DNA from 3 places in the Pseudoalteromonas sp. S3178 genome. Region 2 is predicted to be linked to each of the others. Evidence: predicted binding sites of a transcription regulator. Region 2 holds the regulator's gene; each other region holds the start of a gene.

Region 1 (2,274 bases), on a different contig from region 2:
TGGCATATTAATGACCCTTGAAGAAACCCTCGCGCCTAATCGCGAGTTTGAAGCAATTCAAAGTAAGCGTGTATTTAGAATAATGGCCAGCGACTATGCAGCAAGCACCCTAGCCCCTAAACTGTTAAGTAAATTACATGAAGAAGCACCCGATACAACTTTAGATATACTTACACCCAGTGATGTAACATTTCATGATGTTGAAAACGGTAAAGTGGATATGGCTATTAACCGCTTTGAAAATTTACCTCAATCTTTTCACCATAAACGTATATGGAAAGACAGCTTTTGTTGCCTGGTAAAAGCAGATAATCCAATTATTGAACACTTTAGTCTCGACAGCTATTTAAAAGCTCGCCATATATGGGTAAGTAAAACAGGTTTTGGCGTAGGTGTAGGTATGGACCCTAAAGATGTGCAAAAACTTGGCTGGGTTGATGAAGCACTGGCTCACTTTGGAAAACATCGCAACATTGCTACCTTTACACGTAATTACCATGTAGCTATTCACTTAGCGAAAGAGAAAAACTTAATTGCAACCTTACCTTCAAAAGCTGCCAATATTTATTTAGATGATCCGGGCCTTAAAATATTAGAGCCGCCGTTCCCTATTCCACCGTTTGAGCTGGATATGATCTGGAGCCCACTTTTACATCGTGACGCAAGCCATATTTGGCTACGCCAAAAAGTAGCCGAAGTAGCTGAAGAACTTAAATAACCTTATTACACAATATGATGTAAAAATTGCTAGGTTTTATATACCCGCATAAACCTAGCAAACTTAAAAACTCATTTAACTCATTAACTATCAATAAGTTAAGTTGAAATAAAAACATTGGAACGTGCTTTGCTTTTATTAAATCGAACTATACATTCATTTAATAAAAGAGGTCATTATGAACACCCATCAAGGAACAGAAGTAAATCATATTACTGACATCATTCAAGTTATGAACAGCGGCATCGATTTTTATCAAAAAGCACAAGAGAAAGTTGAAGACCCTGCAATTGGTGCACTTTTTCAACGTATGATAGATGCCCGAAAAGTGAGTGTAGAGCGTTTACAACCTTATGCTATTAACGAAAAAGGTGAACGAGAAGACGGCTCATCTTTTGCTGTTGAAGCGAGACGTGCTTACACAGCGCTGCTTACTACATTTAGCTCAAATAACGATAGCACATACGTAAAAGAGCTTGAGGAAGTTGAGGATAAAACCCTTGAAGAAATTAAAGCCGCAATGGATAAGCCACAACCTGCTGACTGTGAAGCAGCTCTCGCTAAAACATTACTAACTATGCAAAGCTGTCATGCTGAAATGAGCCGCATGCAAAAGCACTAAAAGTAATAGCTTAAACTACAACCCAGCTTTTTAGCTGGGTTTTTTATTGCCGATACAGATATAAGTAATGGCGTGAGCAGAACACGAACCCTTGCTTGGTTTCTACTCATTCTGATCATGTAGAAGCAACTATTAGTCCACTCCCCCCTAATAAACACATATTACCAATACAAATTATTAACTTTAATAGAATATTAATTTAACCACACACTACTTTTACTGTGCTAGCTTTAGTAATAGGTACCTAATTCCTTGTTGTGGCGCCGCAGCATTTAATTAACGTTAAGGTCCAATATGAAAAATAAACCAGCTCAAAATAATGCTGATGTAGATATGACACCAATGTTAGATATCGTATTCATTTTATTGATATTTTTTATTGTAACTACTTCATTTGTTAAACCTATAGCTATTGAAATACAACGACCACTTGATAAACCCACCATCAATAAACAAACTAAAAGTGCCACTTTTAGTATTGATGAACATAATGCGGTGTATTTTTCTGGCAGATTAATAAACTTAGAACAAGTGTCCAATAATCTTGCGATGTTTGCGGCTAAATACAAAGTAAGTGCTGTACTTATTAAGGCTCACGAAAACAGTAAACATAATACATTAATGAGAGTAATGGATAATATTAAAGAGTATGAAGATTACACTATTAGCTTAGTATCTAAATAACGTAGTTATATACATTGATGGTAAACCTAAAAAAGGGCCTTACGGCCCTTTGAGTTAAATAACGAAAGGGAGTGTTATTAATTAAAAGCGGTATTCTGCGCCTACATAATAGTACGCACCGTTAAAACCAAATGGCGCTGAGCGACGTGAGTATTCAAATACACCTGAGCTGCTCACTATTGTATTGCCGTTTGAATCTACAATAGTGCCTGAGCGAGAGTTACCAATTTCGTTTTTATCTGGGTATACG
Region 2 (2,274 bases):
GCCTGTGCTACCAAGCTTCTCTCTATTCATTAGAGCACACAAAATATCTTGCTGTGAAAGATAAGGAAGCTTTTCATGAGCGAGTTCGCTAATAAACTCTAAAATTCTTTTTTTGCTATTAAAAAGGACCGCAGCTTTGCTGCAGTCCTGGCATATAAGTGAGCTTAATTTCATCATATTAGTGTCGAGCAAGCTTCTCTTTGTGTTTAATAACTTGACGATCGAGCTTGTCAATCAACGAGTCTATGGCAGCATACATGTCTTGATGTTCGGTAGATGCAAATAATTCTGCACCACTTACATGGATTGTAGCTTCAGCTTTTTGGTTAAGTTTTTCTACATCGAGAATGACATGAACATTGTTTATATGATCAGAATGCCTTTCTAGCTTTGCAAATTTATTATTTACGTAGTCTCTTAATGAATCAGTAACATCTACATGACGACCAGTTAAGTTTAGTTGCATAAGCGTTTTCCTCTTTGTTTTGCGTCTTATATCAAACTCTTTCGTTGATTAGACGGTGGAATAGCCAGAGATTCGCGGTATTTTGCGATTGTGCGTCTAGCTACTTTAATTCCTTGCTCAGCCAATATATCCGCAATTTTACTATCACTCAATGGTTTTGCTGAGTTTTCTGCGGCAATCAGTTTTTTAATCAAAGCACGTATTGCTGTAGATGAACACTCACCACCATTTTCGGTGCTTACGTGGCTTGAGAAAAAGTATTTAAGCTCAAATATACCACGTGGCGTGTGCATATACTTTTGAGTAGTTACACGCGAAATAGTCGACTCGTGCATTTCTACCATTTCTGCAACATCGTTTAAAACCATAGGTTTCATGGCTTCTGGACCGTGTTCAAAAAAGCCCTGTTGTTGCTTAACAATACAATTAGTTACTTTTAGTAGTGTGTCGTTTCTACTCTCTAGGCTCTTTATAAACCATTTAGCTTCTTGCAAATGAGAGCGAATAAATTGACTGTCACCACTAGATTTAACTGTTCGTGACATAGCTGCATATTGGCTATTAACACGTATCTTAGGCATGCTATCTGGGTTTAGCTCAACTACCCAACGGCCTTTTATTTTTTTAACTGATACATCGGGGATCACATACTCTGATTCTTCCCTTACAATAGTATCTGCTGGCTTAGGGTTTAGAGTGTGAATTAACGTCATTACTTCTTTAAGCTCGTCTTCTTTGAGCTTAGTTTTCTTCATTAATGTACGATAGTCGCGAGCCGCTAATAGATCAATATGATCGGTTAAAATCATCTTTGTTTCATTGATAAAAGGCGTATCTTTATCAAACTGATTTAGCTGAATACACAAGCACTCTTGTAAGCTACGAGCTGCTATACCCACCGGATCAAACAACTGAATACGTTTTAAAACGGCTTCTATTTCATCAAGTTCAACTTCGCCCTCGTCGTCGTTCTCTTGATTAAAGCTTTCTAAAATATCTTCACAGCTTAGCGTTAATATACCTGAGTCATCGACTGCTTCAACAATCGCTATTGCAATTGCTTCATCAGTAGGGCTAAACGGCGTGAGCTGTAATTGCCACATTAAATACTCGTGAAGAGTTTCGGTTGAAGCACCTTGGTAAATAGACTCATCTTCTGGCATAGGGCCTGATGATGAAGCAGGAGCTGCGCTCATGTACTCATCCCAGCTTACATCCATAGCCATTTCGTCACTTACTGTGTCTTTAGTAAGTGCTTCACCACTGTCTTGCTCGTACTCGCTTGGTTTTTCATCGGCATTAGCACTTACGGTTAATTCATCGTTATCTGCTTTTTGCTCGTTTTTGCCAGCTGATTCTTCCGTGTAATCTTGTTCATCTACTTCTAGAAGCGGATTGCTATCAAGCGCTTCTTGTATTTCTTGCTGGAGATCCAATGTACTGAGTTGCAACAAACGAATTGCTTGTTGCAGTTGTGGAGTCATTGTAAGTTGCTGGCCCATGCGCAGCTGTAATGATTGCCTCATGTATCTCTAACAATCCTTTTATGTTGTTATAATTAATACTAGCAGATGCTTAAAGACATGGCGTAAATGTTACAGCCTAAATTGCTCGCCTAAATAAACATCGCGTACCGTTTTATCATTTAATACGTGCTCTGGTGTACCAGAAGCGATTAACTCTCCATGAGAAACAATGTAGGCTTTTTCACAAACATCAAGGGTTTCTCTTACGTTATGATCGGTAATTAATACACCAATCCCACGATTTTTAAGATGTTCTATTATTTTCTTTATATCTAACACCGA
Region 3 (2,274 bases), on a different contig from region 2:
AATGCTAGCGTTTTATCAAGCGGCATTTCCATATTGGTCAATTAGAAGTGAAGGGCAAGGCGATTGGTACGGTAAACCAAGGCGCTGGGTCCATTTTGGTGATGATACCCACTACATTGCTATAAGCGACCATGGTGAGGGAGAAAATAGGTACTTATCGGGGCATCAAGTTGGCTTTGCTCATTTTGCATATGTTACGAATAATTTAAATGCAGTGATAACGCGTTTAAATAAAGCTGGTTTTAAAGTAAGTAAAAAAGGTAGCACTAATCCATTTAGAAAAAATGTGTATTTTATTGACCCCGCAGGCTTTGAAATAGAGTTTGTAGAATATTTAAGTGATATACCAAGTGAGCGAAATAACGATTTATAGTCATCCTCTAAGCACCGTAAGGCGCGGTGCTTAGATAAACTTTTATGATCGATTACTACTACCAGCACCAAGTTGAGTTTTTAGCTCATTAGCAAAACTCATAAACTTCTCTTTAATTGTGCGCTTAACTTTTACTTCTACCGAGCCTAATATGGCTTTACCCTCAATATAAATAGTCGGGCCTTGGCGTTTATTAAGCGATACCGATTTGTTTTCAAAGCTGCTTAATGTACAAAACATCTTAGATACTACATTTACATGATCTGGTACGTATATTTCATCACTACCAAATATGCAATTAACGTGAATGGTTACATTTTGATGTGTAAATATAGCGTCAGTAAAATCAAGTACCACTGAGCCCATATAGTTGCTTAAGTAAATATTTTTTGGCACAACCCACTGACCGCTTCGCTCATTTGAGCCTAATATACTGCGCAGTGTAAAATCGTCATCGCTATTTTGTTGTGCACTATAGTTTGGAGAAAATTGCGACTGTTTTTCTGCTTTATATTGCTGATCAGTGTTAAGTGTTAAATCTTCCACTAAGTTCATTAATACTTCGTTTGAGTTTGCATCCATAGCTTCATCTAAACGTCGTTCAAATGCCTCTACAGAAATAACTCCGTGACTGTAATTATAAATCAGCTGGTCAATCACTTGTTCACGAACGTGTTCTATTGGGCGGTCTTCAATTTTTACAGACATTAGGAGCAATCCTTTTATTAAGCGAGTACAAACTAAAGAGCAATCAACGTACCAATATTAATACCCTTAATTATCAGTGGTTTAATTTTATTATAGTACTTTGGTGTTTGTTATATTAACGATAGATTAACCAAAAGTGCAATTATCTAGCTATTTTCACTACTTAAGAAAGTTTTACCGATAAGTCTGTAAAACTTTACTCAAAGCTTGTGTGCCACAAATGTTGGTTATGGTTTAAGTTGATGATTTTTAATTAAAAATAAAGTTGGCCTAAAGCTCGCATTAACTAATTCGTCTTTAATCAAAAGGAGAAAGATTATGAAAACATTCAACAAATCTATGATTGCAGCGTTAGTTCTTGGTACTACAGCAATGGGTGCACAGGCGAGCAGCTGGGAAAACGAAAGTAAAGATGCTTGGATTGATGGTAAGGCAGAAACAGTGCTTCTTATGAACACTAATCTAAACAACTTTGACATTAACACTGATGTAAAAAATGGCAAGGTAGTACTTACAGGTAAAGTAAACAGCGACCTAGATAAAGAGTTAGCTGAAGAACTTGTACTTAGCCTAGATGGCGTAATGGATGTAGATAACAACTTAACCGTTGTTAAAGATATGGATGCTAAAACTACAGATACCGATATGGACACTGATGACAACGACTTAACTGACGCTAAAATCACCACGGTAATTACAACTCGCTTCTTATTTGACTCAGAAGTTGACGGTACAGATATTGATGTTGATACCGACAACGGCGTAGTGAAGCTAAAAGGTTCCGTTGAATCTGAAGCTGAAAAGCAGTTAGCAATCAAAATTGCTAAAAACGCTGAAGATGTTCGTGACGTAGTTGATGAATTAACTATCGTTGCTGAATAATACACTATACTAAAAGCCTAGCACTGCTGGGCTTTTTGCTTTGTCATTTTAAAGGAGTTACACCATGGATATTATTCGTATTATTTTGTCGATTTTATTACCACCACTGGGTGTGTTTTTACAAGTTGGTTTAGGTATGCACTTTTGGCTAAATATTTTACTAACACTACTGGGTTACTTCCCGGGTTTAATACACGCAATTTATATAATTGCCAAAAAGTAATGCCACACTTTATGTAATGTAAGCCGACCCTATAAACGGCTTACATACCTTCCTTTCTTTAAATCCCCCTATTTTTATATTATTGCCC

The links. The regulator sigma-54, encoded in region 2, starts transcription at its own class of promoters, with help from an activator protein. The targets are predictions, from matches to a motif close to GTTGGCACGNNNNTNGNNT.
Region 1: the regulator sigma-54 is predicted to act here: its motif matches at 835-853, upstream of CWC11_RS18850 (ferritin-like domain-containing protein).
Region 3: the regulator sigma-54 is predicted to act here: its motif matches at 1,119-1,137, upstream of CWC11_RS00620 (LiaF domain-containing protein).

What each region holds. Positions count from the first base shown of each region.
Region 1 is NZ_PNCW01000085.1:6,299-8,572, forward strand. Features, by position in the region: gene CWC11_RS18845 (LysR family transcriptional regulator) at 1-718, shown strand, start outside; gene CWC11_RS18850 (ferritin-like domain-containing protein) at 897-1,340, shown strand; gene CWC11_RS18855 (ExbD/TolR family protein) at 1,635-2,024, shown strand; gene CWC11_RS18860 (TonB-dependent receptor plug domain-containing protein) at 2,106-2,274, opposite strand, start outside.
Region 2 is NZ_PNCW01000018.1:71,494-73,767, reverse strand. Features, by position in the region: gene CWC11_RS04710 (PTS sugar transporter subunit IIA) at 1-174, opposite strand, end outside; gene hpf (ribosome hibernation promoting factor) at 179-466, opposite strand; gene CWC11_RS04700 (RNA polymerase factor sigma-54) at 493-1,992, opposite strand; gene lptB (LPS export ABC transporter ATP-binding protein) at 2,062-2,274, opposite strand, start outside.
Region 3 is NZ_PNCW01000004.1:37,409-39,682, reverse strand. Features, by position in the region: gene CWC11_RS00625 (VOC family protein) at 1-373, shown strand, start outside; gene CWC11_RS00620 (LiaF domain-containing protein) at 416-1,081, opposite strand; gene CWC11_RS00615 (BON domain-containing protein) at 1,400-1,963, shown strand; gene CWC11_RS00610 (YqaE/Pmp3 family membrane protein) at 2,028-2,186, shown strand.